3 regions of the Bacillus sp. EB106-06-01-XG163 genome follow, and region 3 is predicted to be linked to each of the others. Evidence: riboswitches for the same ligand, from Rfam matches in the RefSeq annotation. Region 3 holds a riboswitch; each other region holds the start of a gene.
What was found. Region 3 has a riboswitch for thiamine pyrophosphate ahead of thiC (phosphomethylpyrimidine synthase ThiC). Riboswitches for the same ligand answer to the same signal wherever they lie in the genome.
Positions count from the first base shown of each region.

Region 1 (5,425 bases), on a different contig from region 3:
TTCCCGGCACGGTGCGTTTGTCTGATTCAGTTTTTGCACCTGATCCCTCAGATCACGCAATTGCCGGAAGCAGGCTCTGATCGTTTCTGTATCGTCTGTCAGGGGAGCCATCGTCATCAGGCCCTCTACAGAAATGTTTCTAAACTCAGAAAGCTCTCTGATAAAGGGGATGACCTCCTCTGTTTTTAAACCGTGCTTAGACGGCTCAAGCGAAGTATTCACCTGCACAAAACAGCGAACCGCATGCTGCGCCCGTTTTTCAATCTCTTTTGCCAATGACAGTCTGTCTAAGGAATGAATATAAGATACACGGTCAACGACGGCCTTCACCTTTCTGGACTGAAGACTGCCGATAAAGTGCCACTCCGGGCTGCCTTTGATGACTTCCTGCTTATGGATAAGCTCGGCATCCCGGTTTTCTCCCAGACTTGTAATACCGGCATCAACGGCCTCTTGAGCCCTTTCGGCTGATACGTATTTTGTAACCGCGATGACGGTAACATCTTCGGGGCTTCGGCCCGATCTGTTACATGCTTCGTTTATTCTTTCGTTTATATGTCGTAATTGATCAGCAACACGCAAGATCTTACGCCTCCTTCATTCCGATAAAGGACATCATGCGTCCCGTTTTCCCTTTGTCGCGGCGGTGTGAAAAGAATAGTTCACGCTCTCGTTCGGTGCATAAACCGCTGACTGAAATGTTTTCTTCCGGAATGCCGCAATGTATCAGAAGAAGACGGTTGACCTCTTTTAAATCAAGCTGATACTGGCCTTTTTCCGTTTCGCATATGGCGGATTCAGCCGTAAAAGGCAGCGCCCGCACTTCATTGATGACGCGGTCGTCGACTGTATAGCTTCCCGCGCTGATGGACGGACCGATGACAGCCTGAATATCTGTTAAACGGGAGCCTTCTTCGTTTACCCAGCGTTCCGTCATGATGCGTCCGATTTGTTTGACCGTCCCCTTCCATCCGGCATGGGCAGCGCCGATAATGGATTTCACCGGGTCATAAAAATACAAGGGCACACAGTCCGCAAAACAAAGGGCCAAAAAAAGATTCGCATCTTTCGTGTAGAGCCCGTCCGTCCCGCGGAATGCGGAAGAATAGTCTCTCGCTCCTTTTCCTTTATCCCCGGCTGTCACGCGCCGGACGCGGTTTTCATGTGTCTGGTCGGCGAACACCCAGGAATCCAGATCAGTACCGCATAAGGACGCTATGACTTCACGGTTTGTCACAACATCATGAGCTTCGTCCCGGACGTGCAATCCGGTATTTAATGACTCATACGGAGGATTGCTGACCCCGCCGTTTTTCGTTGTGAATCCGGCGATGACCTTTGTGTTAAGCTGATTCACACAGTTCCAGTCTTCTATCATGAGTGCCGAGGGGGTGGTAAGACTAAACGGGTGATATGTATTCATGGAGATCCAACCTTTCGACAAACATTAAAAAAGCGTAATTTCCCACTCATTTTAACACAATTTTAAGCATACGTTTAGCGGCTGATTGAAAAATGAGATAAATAAATGTGCCGGAAACATTGAGATTTCCGGCTTTTTACAAGTAAAGGGAGGATTACGCTCCCCCCTTTGGTTCGTTTACACGCACTAAGATGACATCTTCCCCAATTTTAACTATATTTCGCCAAGGAATGATCATTTCCTCTTCTTTTCCGAAAAAACCGAGAACTTTTCCGCTGCCGCCTAAAATAATCGCCTGAATTTTTCCCGTTGTCACGTTAATATCAATATCACCGATGCTTCCGAGTTTTTTTCCGTTCGACACGTTTACCACATCTTTTATTTGAAATTCAGATATGCTGATCATGCGTATCACGCCCTTTGCCCGTTCTTTTTCCTATTATATGAACGGCCGGGCTGAACCTTGTCACATCGGGCAATCTTTTTTGCGGCTGCACCAGGCGAGGATAAATCTCAGCATAATTTTCGTATAGTCCATAAGCTCATCAACGGACACTTCCTCGTTTACGGAGTGGGCGTTTTTTAAATCGCCGGGACCGTATATGACGCTCGGAATCCCGGCATGATAAAGCCACCCTCCGTCAGTTACGGTTTGGGAAACATCAATGACGGGCTCCTGTTTTCTGACGGCTGAGTGTGATGCAGCCAAGACAGAAACTGCCGGATGATCCGGGTCGATTTCCAGCGCCGGGAACACCTCTCCTCTGTCTTCAATCATCGAAGATCCGCCCCATTTGAACACCGGCCTGTTTTCTTTGAGCCACAGATCACTGTCAGCGACACGATTAATATAGTCTTCGATTTCTGCGGCTGCTTGTTCGTGCGTTTCGTTCGGATAAAAGTGGACGGTGATCCATAACCGGCATTCATCGGCGACAAACGCTGCGTGTCTTCCGCCTTCAATGACGGCAGGGTTGATCGTATTGGTGCCGGGCGCAAAACCGGGATAGCTTTTCGTTACCGCCCAGTGGCGCTCCAGCTCTCCCAAGGCAGCGATGATTTTCGCCATTTTTTCGATGGCGCTCGCTCCGAATGTGCCTCCGCCCGCATGAATCATATTGCGCCTCATGCCGTCATGAAATGTTTGTTTGCTTTTCAATTCTATCCAGCCGGTGATGACACCGCCCTGCCCTTGAATATGCAGGCTGCTCGTATCCGCGACAACCGCAAAATCCGCGTGATAGCCGCGTTTGCAGCATTCCAGCGTCCCCGCCTCACCGACTTCTTCTCCGATTACAGACTGTACAATGAGGTCGCCCGGAAGCTCAATGCCGGCATCATGGATCAGCTTCAGAGAGAAGAGAACACACGCCAAACCCCCTTTCATATCAGCGGCGCCCCTTCCGATCAGCATGCCATCTTTTACGTGCGGCTGAAACGGGTCAGAGTGCCAGTCTTCGCCCCCGGCTTCTGCCACATCAATGTGTCCGTTTAAAATCAGGCTTTGATGCCTGCTTGAATCTGTCCCTTTTAAAACACCGACTACATTCGGGTCTTCCGGATACACATCCCACATATCGACCGAGCAGCCCGTTTCTTTTAAAAAGCCGGCCACCCACTTTTGGGCTTCTGCCGTATTTCTTGCTGGCGGGGCCGGAGTCGGAAAGGCTATCAATCTTTCAGCAATATGTATGAAGTCGTGCCGCCGTTTCTCCGCCTGGTGTAACAGCATATCAATCTGATGCATTGGAAATCTCCCCTTTGGCTGTATCAAAAAAACCGTTTCATTCATGAAATGAAACGGGTAAAAAACGGGTCTTCCTCCGCTTTTTTCACCGCTTCCCTCCGCCGGCATGATCCGGATCCGGTCCTTTAAGGGTTGAGACAACGTCTCTCTCAGCCGCATGGCAGCACCCCCAGGGTGAATTTATGTTATTTTACGGATGATGCCTCTTTTGCACGTGTTAAAAACGGGCGGCCATTGTTCCATAAGACATTGACAGGCATATCGAAAAACGCTGTAAGCCGCTCGTCAGAAAGCATGTCCCTGATTTTCCCGGAGGCGAACACCTCGCCCTGTTTTAAAAGCAGCGCCTGATCAAATACCGGCAGAATTTCTTCAGCGTGATGGGTGACATAAAGGATGGACGGCGCATTTTCTTTTTCGGCGATCGACGTAATCGTGTCCAGCAGCTGCTCCCTTGCCATAAAATCAAGACCCGTCACGGGTTCGTCCAAAATCAGCAGTTCCGGATCAGCCATAAGCGCCCGCGCAATCAGCGCTCTCTGTCTTTCCCCTTGTGATAATGTTTCATACCGTCTGTCGGCGTAACCGATGGCACCCAAATCCTTCAGAAGACCGATCGCTTTTTCCCTTACCTGCTCACTCGGAGTTTCGTACAGCCCGATTGAGGCGTACGCGCCGCTGAGGGCGATTTCAAAAGCGGAGTCCGCGGCATATAATTTGTGCTGAAGACCTGCCGAAACAAGGCCAATTTTCCTTCTGAGCCTGTCACCGAGCTCTGTTTTGCCGAATTGATGGCCGAGCACCTGCATCTCTCCTGAAGTGGGGAAGTAATAAGAGCATAACATATTCAGCAAAGCCGTTTTTCCGGCTCCGTTTAATCCGTACAGCACCCAATTTTCGTTTTTCTCGACGCGCCAGTTGATATCTTTCAAAATCCATTTCCCGTTTCTTTTTAATGACACACTGTCCAGCTGTAAAATCATTGCAGTTTCCCCCGTTTACTTTGTTTAAATTTTCTAAAAACTTTTACACATTAGAATACATCACTTTTTTGCAAACGTAAACCATCGCATGAAAAAAGCCTTTAAACAAGGTTTAAAGGCTTTTTCCGTTATTGATGGATATTCTTATTCATTTGTTTAATGGCTGCCTTTTCAAGCCTTGAGACCTGAGCTTGGGATATGCCGATTTCTTCAGCGACTTCCATTTGGGTTTTCCCTTGGAAAAAGCGCTTTCGCAAAATCATTTTTTCCCGTTCGTTCAGTCTTCTCATGCCTTCTTTCAGAGCCAGCTCCTCAATCCATTGTGTATCCTTATTGCGCTCATCGCTGATCTGGTCCATCACGTAAATCGGATCGCCGCCGTCATTATAAATCGGCTCAAACAGTGAAACCGGATCCTGGATGGCGTCAAGGGCAAACACAATTTCTTCATGGGGCACTTCAAGAACTTTGGCGATTTCCTCTGCTGTCGGCTCCCTGCTTGTCTCACTGATTAACCGCTCTCTTACTTGAAGCGCTTTATATGCGATATCGCGAAGCGACCTCGAGACGCGGATCGGATTGTTATCCCGCAAATATCTGCGGATTTCTCCGATGATCATCGGTACAGCGTATGTTGAAAACTTAACATTATGGCTTAGGTCAAAATTATCAATGGATTTCATTAGTCCGATGCAGCCGACCTGAAATAAGTCATCAACATACTCTCCTCTGTTGTTAAACCTCTGAATGACGCTTAAGACAAGGCGCAGATTGCCGTTTACAAGCTTTTCCCTCGCTGAATCATCGCCCTCATCCTGTAATTGCCTAAACAGCTTTCTCATCTCTTCATTCTTGAGCACCGGTAATTTGGAGGTATCCACCCCGCAAATTTCGACTTTATTTCTTGACACGTTTTTCCCTCCCACTAGGAGCTGCTGTACAACGTTAAGTATCTCCTCGGGTGGGAAAAATATGCACCGCCATTTTACAGAAATAAACATCCGGCGACGGCAATCCTTGCGGCAGTAAGGGCTGTCAGATGGAAAAAATTTTACACCATTTTGTTAAACTCTTTTCTCAGTCTTTTGATAATCCGCTTTTCGAGCCGGGAGATATAAGATTGTGAAATCCCCATCATGTCGGCTACATCTTTTTGAGTTTTTTCTTCTTCTCCGACAAGCCCGAAACGCAGTTCCATAATCTGCTTTTCTCTTTCGTTTAATTGCTCAAGCGCTTTTTTCAAAAGTTTTTTATCCACATTGGCTTCAATGT
Region 1 is NZ_JBYTDS010000001.1:408,369-413,793, forward strand. It holds gene AC3WTF_RS01605 (YggS family pyridoxal phosphate-dependent enzyme) at 1-582, opposite strand, end outside; gene pgeF (peptidoglycan editing factor PgeF) at 587-1,423, opposite strand; gene AC3WTF_RS01615 (YlmC/YmxH family sporulation protein) at 1,578-1,829, opposite strand; gene AC3WTF_RS01620 (acetylornithine deacetylase) at 1,890-3,170, opposite strand; TPP riboswitch at 3,247-3,351, opposite strand; gene AC3WTF_RS01625 (ABC transporter ATP-binding protein) at 3,356-4,153, opposite strand; gene sigG (RNA polymerase sporulation sigma factor SigG) at 4,282-5,064, opposite strand; gene sigE (RNA polymerase sporulation sigma factor SigE) at 5,205-5,425, opposite strand, start outside.
Region 1: another riboswitch for thiamine pyrophosphate. It lies ahead of AC3WTF_RS01620 (acetylornithine deacetylase); the one in region 3 lies ahead of thiC (phosphomethylpyrimidine synthase ThiC).

Region 2 (5,425 bases), on a different contig from region 3:
CCGTCCCGCAATAAAATGATAATGCGTAATATGAGTTCGTCATAGGTCATGTTTTGGACCATCGGGACTCGTACCTCCTTTACGGAGACGCGCCGTCCGTCAAGGGAAGTGCGGCGGTTTGTCTCCTCATCATGTCGTCACTGGTTATCTGGCTGTATATGGGTACTTCTTCTGACATACTCGAATGGGGAGAATCCATACTCCGCACCTCCTTATCATGCTCAGTCGTGTACGTTTTGAGGCATAAAAAAAACCTTCTGATATGAAGGCGAAAACAAGCACGGCAAATAAACGTGCGGGGCCTCCAATCGTAGAGCTTTAGCACTGTATGGCATAGGACAGCCATCCAGCTGCGTTAAGAATCACCTTATGTCGATGATTCCTGTTGACCCATTGGCGTCTTTGGACATTTTTGGGCAGCAGCGTATCTCCATACAGGAGCCTCACCTAACGAAGTTCTTATTTGAATTGACACACTGAGATTACAGAAAAAAAAGGAATGTGTCAACCTTAAATTTGTGATTTCAGCACATACCTATAAAATAAACGGAATAAAGGCATAAAGCCCTTATTCCGGCAAATCGCTTTCATCCTCTTCTGAAAGGAAATGATAGGATTCATGCAGCATGAGCGCGTACTCCCCTTCTTTTGTCGGATGCGGTACATACTCAGCCTCGTTGATATACTGCTCTTCCCTTTTCTTCATATGACAGACCTCCTGTTCAATTTTAGATTGTCCAAAAGAAGACCCGTTATCATAGGAAAAAAAATTACTTGCGTAGCGGGACATGCAGCTATATTTTTCGGATCGTGAAAAAGTTCCTAAGCAGCCACGGGCCCGGTTTGAAACCGAGCGTTAATTGCCACGCGCCGATCGCCTGCAGTCCGAACTCCCGGACGAGAACCATTTTTTCACTCATGCTCCGCACATCCTCAAACCACACTTCATGCGTTCTTCCATTTTCATCAGTATACCGGAAGTAAGGGGAACGCTCCTGCTGGGAATAACGGATCACTGATTGGTGCTTCATGGCCGTTTCCATGGCGCGCTGATTGGAGATGGCGGATCCGATCGTTCCGGGACGGTACGGAATCACCCAATCATACCCGTATAGCGGAACACCGAGAATCACTTTTCTTCTCGGCACCCTGCTGATGGCAAAATTGATCGTTTGCCTGACCTCTGTCAAAGGCGCCACGGGTCCCGGCTCACTGCCGGCGTGGTGCCAGTCGTACGCCATAATGAACATATAATCGACCACGGCTCCGATTCCGCCGTAATCATATCCCCTCAGCCACGGCACTGCATCACTTGTTTTCGCCGGAACCGATATCGTTAACGCGAGCTGATGCTCTGAAAGCCGGGTTTTTAACTGCCGGAGAAATCCTGTGAAGAGGTCCCTGTCAGCTTCTCTGACCCGTTCAAAATCAATATTTACACCGCCGTATCCCTTTCTTACGGTTAAGGAGACGATATTGTTGACGAGATTCGTTCTTGCCGTCGGATTTTGCAGCACTTGATGGGCTAATTCCGGACTGAATCCCCCTTCTGTCAGATTCGTAATGACGGCAAGCGGACGCACTCTGTTCTGCCATGTGGTTTCTATTGCGGTTCTGTCGTTTAAATCGTTAATGATATCTCCATTCGGGCCAAAATGATATTCAAACAAAGAAATCGCCGAAGAATACGGCGCAAAATCATTAATTAGCTCTCTATCCGCTTCAGGCGTCCGAATGACATAAAATTGCAGGGTTCCCGCAAGATAGTTAGAGATATCAGGAATCTTCACTTTCATACCCGCCCGCAGCCGGTTCGGCGGAATATCCGGGTTTGCCTGCATCAGCTGCATCTGCGGCACATAAGCCTTACCTGCGATAACGGCATACGTATCATTCGGCTGAACCGTATATTCATTAAGAGGGATTAAAAGCGCCTGCCCCGGAACGATATTCGTTTCCTCAAGCCCGTTGACGCTTCTGATGCTGTCAACAGGGTATCCGTACTTTCTGCTGATGGAAAATAACGAGTCACCAGACTGCACTGTATGAACAAACATAGATGTCCTCCGTTTCCTTTTGATCAAAAGGGCTCTACTTATCTTTATGAATGATCATCCGGTCCGATTCCAAACTCTGTTTGAAGAAAGGCTGTTTACAAATCAGACATGATCAACTATGATGATGTCATCATAAAAAACTGTATAGGAAACGCACTAGGGGTGCTGTTATCGGCTGAGATAAAACATGCGGCAGGCGTGTTTTGATCCCTTATAACCCGATCTGGATAATACCAGCGTGGGGAAGTGCAGATTGACCGGAGCGCAGGGTTTTTCCCCATGCGTTTTCGTTCTGCTGCTGCATATTCCCTCGGATATGCAGTTTTTTATTTTTCATTAAAAAACGGGGGAGGACACCGCAATATGAAACTGAATATGAACCGCCTGTAAAATCATCTCTTTCATACATACGACTATCCGATAAGAAAGCAGGAGATCACAATGAAAAATTGGAAAATGAGAGAAATTGTCGTCATGTCCGTCATCAGTGTTGTATTTGCTGTCATTTATTTAGTATCAACTCATGCAAGCAATATAGCGGCAGGGTTTTTCGGCCGGATGAGCTATGAACCGATTTACGGTATCTGGTTTATCGTCTCGGTAATTGCCGCGTACATTATTCAAAAACCGGGAGCGGCTCTCGTTTCTGAAATCATCGCCGCTTTTGTGGAGTGCTTACTCGGAAATCCGTCAGGACCGATGGTGATTCTGATCGGGATCGCACAGGGAATCGGTGCGGAAGCGGTCTTTTTTGCGACACGCTGGCGGGTGTATACCCTGCCCGTGCTTCTTTTATCCGGTATGGGGTCTTCTGTGACGAGCTTCATTTATGACTTGTTCGTTTCCGGATACTCTGTTTTGAATCCGGGTTTATTAGCCGTCATGCTTCTCATCCGTCTGATCTCAGGTGCGCTTCTTGCCGGCCTTCTCGGCAAAGCAATCAGTGATGCGCTGGCTTACACAGGGGTGCTGAACGGCATGGCGCTCGGAAAACAATTCAAGAAGAAAAAGAAACAGGTGAACCAAGATGCAGGCATCTGAGCCCCTTCTATCGGCCGGCCGTCTTACCTTTTCTTATGATCAGGATGAAAAGCCGATTCTTCAAAACGTGTCCTTTCAGCTCCGGAAAGGAGAGCGGGCTTTATTGCTCGGGCCGAGCGGATGCGGCAAAAGCTCGCTCGCTCTCTGTTTAAACGGTCTGTACCCGGAAGCATGCGATGGGGTTCAATCGGGAACCGTTTCTTTATACGGAACACCTCTTTCACATCTGACAGAACCCGCCGCCAGATCCATCGGCGTCGTGTTTCAAGATCCGGACCAGCAGTTTTGCATGCTGACGGTTGAAGATGAAATCGCCTTCGGCCTGGAAAATTTGCAATATACAAAAGAAGATATGGACGCAATCATCGATGACGTTTTGGCAAAATTAGAGATCACTCATTTGAAAACGCGAACGATCGCTTCGCTGTCAGGCGGTTCAAAACAAAAAGTGGCGCTTGCCTGTATCATTGCGATGGAACCGGAACTCATTATTTTGGACGAACCGACGGCACAGCTTGATCCATATTCCGCACGTGAATTGGCGCGGCTGATCAAAGATCTTCAAGCAAAAAAAGGCTTCGGCCTTCTCGTTATCGAACATCAGCTTGATCATTGGGCGCCGTGGATGGACAGGACGATTGTCCTTGACGAAACGGGTCAGAAGGTGATGGACGGAGAGACGGACGTTATCTTTGAAACAAAGATTGAAGAGCTGATGCAGCTCGGCATTCCGATTCCGCGTGTGATCTCATTGCAGGAGCACGTCAGCATTCCTTTTACATTGTGTAAAGAAAAGCTGTTTCAAGAATCTGTACCGTCTCTGCCCGAACCCCGGCCCGCCGCGCTTTCGGCAGAAGACGCGCTGAGCGTTCACGAGCTGTCATTCTCAAGAGGGGCAGACGTCATTTTTCAGGATGTGAGCTTTTCCGTAAAAAAAGGTTCAATCACCGCGATTGCCGGCCCTAACGGAACAGGAAAAACAACGCTTCTTTCTGCCGCGGCCAAGCTCATCCGTCCGCTGGGCGGAGACATCAAAATAGACGGCAGACCGATTGATTCCTATTCTGAAAAAGAGCTGCGGCGGCTGATCGGATATGTTTTCCAAAATCCTGAACACCAATTTGTCACAGATTCCGTCATTCAAGAGCTGATGTTCGGTTTTGAAAGCAGCAGAGCCGCAAAGGAGAAAGCTCTTCAGCTGTTAACCCGATTCGGCCTGAGACGCCATGCCTCACAGCATCCGTTTTCTTTAAGCCAAGGACAAAAACGCCGGCTCAGCGTCGCAACGATGCTTATGCACAATGTGAACGTTTTGATGCTTGATGAACCGACTTTCGGACAGGATGCCAAAACGGCGCGGGAGTGTATGCAAATGCTCCGTGAGATTCAAAAGGAAGGAACGGCTGTTTTGATGGTGACACACGATATGGAACTCGTCTCAGATTATGCCGACACGATCCTTGTGCTCTGCGGCACGAAACTGGTATTCCGGGGAACTCCCGACGCTTTATTTTCTGATAACACCGGGATCGCCGAGCAAGCGCATTTGGCTTTACCGCTGCGGTATGAATGGATGAAACACGACAGGAGGCGGAGAAATGAACTTGCGGCTGGAGGCTGTTAACCCGTCAATAAAGGCGGCGGCTGTATTGTTATGCGTCATTATGCTGTCGTTTATTTATAATCCGTACACCCCTGCTTTGTTTTATATCATCATTGCGGGAGGCGTCCTCTCGGCGGGGCGTGTGCCGCTGAAAAAATGGCTGCTGTTCACGATTCCGTTTGTCATTCTGGCCTTCGGTTCTTTATGGACAGCCGCCGTATTCGGAAACGTCCCGACAACCGGAAGCAACCTGCTGTTTAAGCTCGGGCCGATTGCCGTCAACAGTGATAACGCGGCGCTCGGGATTTCTATCGCGTTTCGTATTTTATGTTTTTCCGCTTTGTCGATGATGTTTCTTTTCACAACCGATCCGATTCTGTTCATGCTCAGTCTGATTCAGCAGTGTAAGCTGCCGCCCAAGCTTGCATACGGCGTTATCGCGGGGTTCCGGTTTCTCCCTCTTCTGAAAGATGAAATCCTGATCATCCGGCAGGCGCACAGAATCAGGGGCGCGGGGTCTGATTCCGGGCTGAAAGGAAAGCTCTCCGCCTTCAGGCGCTTCACCATTCCGCTATTGGCAGGCGCAATCAGAAAGGCGGAACGCACGGCGATCGCGATGGAATCTAAAGGCTTTACGGGGAGCCGAAACCGCACGTTTTACAGAACTGTTACCGTGCGCCGCGCCGACTGGTGCTTTTTCCTGCTCGTGCTTCTGTTATTCGGC
Region 2 is NZ_JBYTDS010000004.1:32,248-37,672, forward strand. It holds gene mgtE (magnesium transporter) at 1-62, opposite strand, end outside; M-box (ykoK) riboswitch at 297-462, opposite strand; gene AC3WTF_RS05995 (transcriptional regulator SplA domain-containing protein) at 569-706, opposite strand; gene AC3WTF_RS06000 (glycoside hydrolase family 18 protein) at 795-2,057, opposite strand; TPP riboswitch at 2,206-2,319, shown strand; gene AC3WTF_RS06005 (ECF transporter S component) at 2,499-3,098, shown strand; gene AC3WTF_RS06010 (ABC transporter ATP-binding protein) at 3,085-4,722, shown strand; gene thiX (HMP/thiamine ABC transporter permease ThiX) at 4,697-5,425, shown strand, end outside.
Region 2: another riboswitch for thiamine pyrophosphate. It lies ahead of AC3WTF_RS06005 (ECF transporter S component); the one in region 3 lies ahead of thiC (phosphomethylpyrimidine synthase ThiC).

Region 3 (5,425 bases):
ATTGTGTTTTGTCAAAACAAACATGACGCCCTCAATGCGGTGAGATGGGCGCGTGAGAACAATGTGCCTTTCCGTATCAGAGGCGGAAGACACAGCTACGAAAACTTTTCTCTGTTAAATGACGGACTAGTCATTGATCTCAGTGAAATGAAGAAAATAAGAGTAAATGAGGATAAGCGGCTGGTCTCGATTGAAGCGGGAGCCGAATTGGGGGAAGTCTACCGGACACTCTGGCGGTACGGCTTGACCCTTCCTGCGGGAACCATTGCGAATGTGGGAATCACGGGGCTGACGCTCGGGGGAGGAATCGGATATTTAACAAGGACAGCCGGACTTACTTGCGATCGTCTCCTCCAGCTCGAAATGATCATAGCGGACGAAAAAACAGGTGCTGACTTGATCACAGTCAACCGTTCAAAGCACTCTGATCTATTTTGGGCGTCTCAGGGAGGAGGGGGAGGCAACTTCGGCATTGTCACATCCATGATGTTTAAAGCCGTGCCGATCTCGTGCGTGTCTGTTTTTTCTGTCACTTGGGGCTGGGATGATTTTGAGGAAGTATTTAACACATGGCAGCGCTGGGCTCCATTTACAGACAACCGGCTTACCTCATCAATTCAGTTTTGGCCTAAGGAAGTCAACCGCATAGAAGCGCTCGGTCAATTTACCGGGACAAAGGATGAGCTGAAAGAACTGTTGGCTCCGTTAATGAAAGCGGGAAAACCGGCAAGCGGCATGGTCAAGACAGTGCCATTTATTAAGGCGGCAGCCTTTTTTAACAGCCCGGGAGGCAATCAGCCGCAAAAGATGAAGCGGTCAGGATCCTTTATTGAAAAACCATTATCAACACGCGCGATTTCCACTTTAAAGCGCTATTTAGAGCACGCTCCGAACGAAAACGCCAGTGTCTGGCAGCAGTCTCTCGGCGGGGCGGCCGGACGGATCGCTCCGGACCAAACGGCATTCTACTATCGCAACGCAATCATTGCCCAAGAATATATAACAACTTGGACATCTGCTGAAGAAGAAAGACAAAATGTCCGCTGGATTGAAGGACTGAGAACGTCCCTATCAAGAGAAACGATGGGAGATTACGTGAATTGGCCTGATAGAGAAATCAGAAACTGGCTGCAAACGTATTACGGAGAAAATGTTCACCGCCTCCGTCAAGTCAAAACGAAATACGATCCGGAAAATATATTCCGCTTTGAGCAGAGCATTCCGCCGCTTCGCCGTTCACCGTTTTTCTAAAAAAGATGAAGATGGGCAAACTCCATCCTCATCTTTTCTTTTATTGATATAAGCGGCTTCCCTTCTCTGCAAACTCTTTTGCTTTTTCTTTCAGTCCTTCGTTGACGGCCTCGTCTTCAGTAAGTCCGTTTTCCTTCGCATAATCACGAATATCCTGAGAAATTCTCATACTGCAGAACTTCGGACCGCACATCGAACAGAAGTGAGCCGTTTTTGCGCCTTCAGCCGGCAGCGTTTCATCATGATATTCCATTGCTCTTTCAGGATCAAGCGACAAATGAAATTGATCACGCCACCGGAATTCAAACCGCGCCTTAGACAGAGCATCGTCACGGATCTGTGCACCCGGATGCCCTTTAGCAAGGTCTGCGGCATGTGCCGCGATTTTGTACGTAATGACGCCTTCTCTTACATCATCACGATTCGGCAGCCCCAAATGCTCCTTCGGCGTGACATAGCAAAGCATCGCCGTCCCGTACCAGCCGATCATCGCCGCGCCGATTGCTGAAGTAATGTGGTCATAACCCGGAGCGATATCCGTCGTTAATGGCCCGAGCGTGTAAAAAGGCGCCTCTTTACAAATTTCCAGCTGCTTGTCCATGTTTTCCTTAATTTTATGCATCGGCACATGACCCGGTCCTTCGATCATCACTTGCACATCGTGCTTCCACGCAATCTCCGTCAATTCTCCGAGAGTCTCCAATTCCGCAAACTGCGCTTCATCATTGGCATCCGCAATCGAACCGGGGCGAAGCCCGTCACCAAGAGAAAAAGCGATATCATAGGTCTTCATGATTTCACAAATTTCTTCAAAATGCGTGTACAGAAAGCTTTCCTGATGATGAGCCAGGCACCATTGCGCCATAATCGCCCCCCCGCGGGATACAATTCCCGTCGTGCGTTTAGCCGTTAACGGGACGTAACGAAGCAGTACGCCGGCATGGATGGTGAAATAATCCACGCCCTGCTCCGCCTGCTCAATCAATGTGTCACGATAAATGTCCCACGTTAAATCCTCGGCAATGCCATTTACTTTTTCAAGCGCCTGATAAATCGGCACCGTCCCCACAGGCACGGGACAGTTGCGGATAATCCATTCACGCGTCGTATGAATGTCTTTTCCCGTGGATAAGTCCATCATCGTATCGGCGCCCCAGCGAATCGCCCACGTCATTTTTTCGACTTCTTCTTCGATAGAAGATGTAACAGCCGAGTTGCCGATATTGGCATTAATTTTCACATGAAAATTCCGGCCGATAATCATCGGCTCGCTTTCCGGGTGGTTGACGTTAGAAGGAATAATCGCCCGGCCGCTGGCTACCTCGTCTCTGACAAATTCGGGAGACACATGCTCACGTATTGCGATAAACTCCATTTCAGGCGTAATGATGCCTTTTCTCGCATAATGCAATTGTGTTACATTTTTCCCCGGCTTGGCCCGAAGCGGTTTCCGCTGTAGGCCGGGGTATTCAGCGGCACGGCCCTCTTTTTTATAACCGTTGTCTTCAGGTCTCACGGTCCGGCCATTATATTCTTCTACATCTCCGCGCCCGGTAATCCACTTTGTGCGGAGCGCCCCCAGCCCTTCATGAATATCAATCTGTACATCCGGGTCTGTATACGGCCCGCTCGTATCATAAACACGGACCGGCGCATTCTCCTCTTCCCCGAATGCCCCCGTAGTCGCACTCAGGCTGATTTCCCGCATCGGCACTCGTATAGCGGGCGAAGAACCTTCTGCATAAACCTTTTTACTGCCGGAAAAACTCGACATAATGGAAATGTTCGCTTGCTGTACTGATTGATTTTGCATACAAATCTCTCCTTTATCATTTGAATAACAGAACCAAGCTCAGCACCAGCACAAAAAAACCGGGTTCAAAGAAGAACCCGGTTTTGCAGTCAGAAAGAAACTATTATTGTTTTCATCAACAATAATAAAACCTTTACTTCCCCACGCTGGTACGAACCAGATCAGGTCCAAAGGGTTAAGAAGCCGCCGCTTCTCTCTCAGCCCGCTCAGACGGGCACCCCCAGTAACTATTGATTTCGCTCTCATCGTAACATAAGTTGTGTACAAAAAAAAGCATATTATCAAAATTCAGATAACGGAACAGTCATAAGCTCTGTTTCCCGAACGCCTTTTTCGGTATTAAAAACCCGATAACCCTTTGCGGTTTCCCTGGAAGAGACAGCCCGGAACAGCTGACCGTCTTTATAATGAAGCGCAGCGCCGTCATCAGCGGCATAGCCCTCCCTGAGTTTCTTTTCTGAAATCAGACGGTGATACACCGGCCGGCGCTCCGCTTCTCCGTCATAGTGCGGACAAAAGCTTCCCCGCAAAAATCCTAAAGCTCTTAACTCTCTCAAATCTCCAGCTGAATCCGTCAATCCTTCTTCATACCAGCAAATCGCCCCGGCGCTGAGACCCGCCAACATGATGCCGTTTTCCCAAGCCTCACGAAGAATAAGGTCAATCCCCCACTCTTTCCATAAGACAAGCATATTACGCGTATTTCCGCCGCCGACATATATAATATCTTTCTTCATGAGAAAGGATCTGAGATCAGAACCCGGCGGTTTAAACAACGACAAGTGATCCGGCTCACACCGCAGCTTTTGAAAGGCCTGATAAAACCTGCCGATATAATTCTCCGAATCTCCGCTTGCCGTCGGCAAAAAACAAATTTTCGGCTTTGACCGCGCCGACTGCTCTAAAATATACTGATCCAGCACAAGATGATCCGGCTCCATGGAAAAGCCCCCGCCGCCCATTGCAATAATCTGCTTCAATGTCATCACCTCTTTTTTCCTCTAGTATAACAGCTCATAAAAAGGCGTTATCCCCATTTCGGATACCGCCTTTAAAAGCTATTTGTTATCTGAAAAATGAAAACACACCGTATAACACAACGGAGATCCCCGCGGCGATAAGCGCCGGAACAAGCTTCGAACGGGCATACTTCACAACATCGATCCCCAACACCGTACAGGTTGTCACCGTATTATCACTGAGAGGAGAAGCAAATGCTCCAAATGTTCCGCTCGCAAACACGGCCCCGATCGCTAATAATAAACTGGTATGTGACTGAACCGCCAGCGTTACGCCGAGCGGCATTAAAAGCCCCCAAGTCCCCCAGGATGACCCGATAAAATAGGATATAACAGCCCCCAGTATAAAAAGAGACGGCGCAATAAACATATGAGGGATCCATGACGTTAAATGAGAAGTAACATATTCCGAGAATCCCAGATCTTCAGATACTGCTGTTACGGCCCAAATCAGCGATAACATAATAATAACGTTGACCAATTCGTTTCCGCCCTTAATAAAATGGGTAACAAGCTCGCCTGCATGAAAACGCTGAAACATAAAAAGAGCAAATGCTGCAATAACCGCTGCCAATAATGCGGTTAACATGACGCCAAGCATATCGCTTTTGATAAAAGCATTCAAAAACCCTTGAGCTTTAGAATGGCCGTCCCACCAGCTGAGAAAGAGTGTTAATAGCAAAAACAGCCCGATCGGAATGATTAAATTCCAAGGCCGAATCGGTGTTTCCTTAATATAAGCACGGTGCGCCGAATCCAGCTCCTCCTGCTGGTCAGCATGCTCATCACTTTCGAACATTCCCGTATGTCCACCGTGAATATCTGAGATCCTCCCTGTTTCCATGTTGAATGAACCTGAGCCTTTTGAAAGCAACACACCGCTGTTCCGCGGAATCGGTTCCGTATTTTTGTTAAGTTTGCGAGCAGAAGTTTGTCCGCTCATTTCTGTTTTTTCTAAGCTTTCGTCCGCTTTTTGTTTCTTAAAAAAGCAGTAATAAATTCCGACTAATATAATCACAATGGAGAAAAAATTGAAGGGAATACTTTTCACATACACCGTGTAAGCCGGCTGATCTATTCCTGACGTTTTAAGGGCCTGTCCGATAATGGAAACCATGTAGCCGACAAATGCCGTTGCTATCGGAATCAAGGCAATGACAGGGTTTGCCGTAAACTCAATGGCATACGCAATTTTCTGTTTCGACAGGTCCAGACGCTTGCTTAAAGCTTTCATGATCGGTGCAATTGTGACGATGCGAAAGTCCGGTTCACTGAACGTGCCAAATGTCGACAGCCATGCAAGCAGCATCGCACCTTTTTTGGTTTTAACTTTTTTACTGAT
Region 3 is NZ_JBYTDS010000014.1:114,690-120,114, forward strand. It holds gene AC3WTF_RS15980 (FAD-binding oxidoreductase) at 1-1,251, shown strand, start outside; gene thiC (phosphomethylpyrimidine synthase ThiC) at 1,292-3,064, opposite strand; TPP riboswitch at 3,186-3,296, opposite strand; gene AC3WTF_RS15990 (Type 1 glutamine amidotransferase-like domain-containing protein) at 3,346-4,044, opposite strand; gene AC3WTF_RS15995 (Na+/H+ antiporter NhaC family protein) at 4,130-5,425, opposite strand, start outside.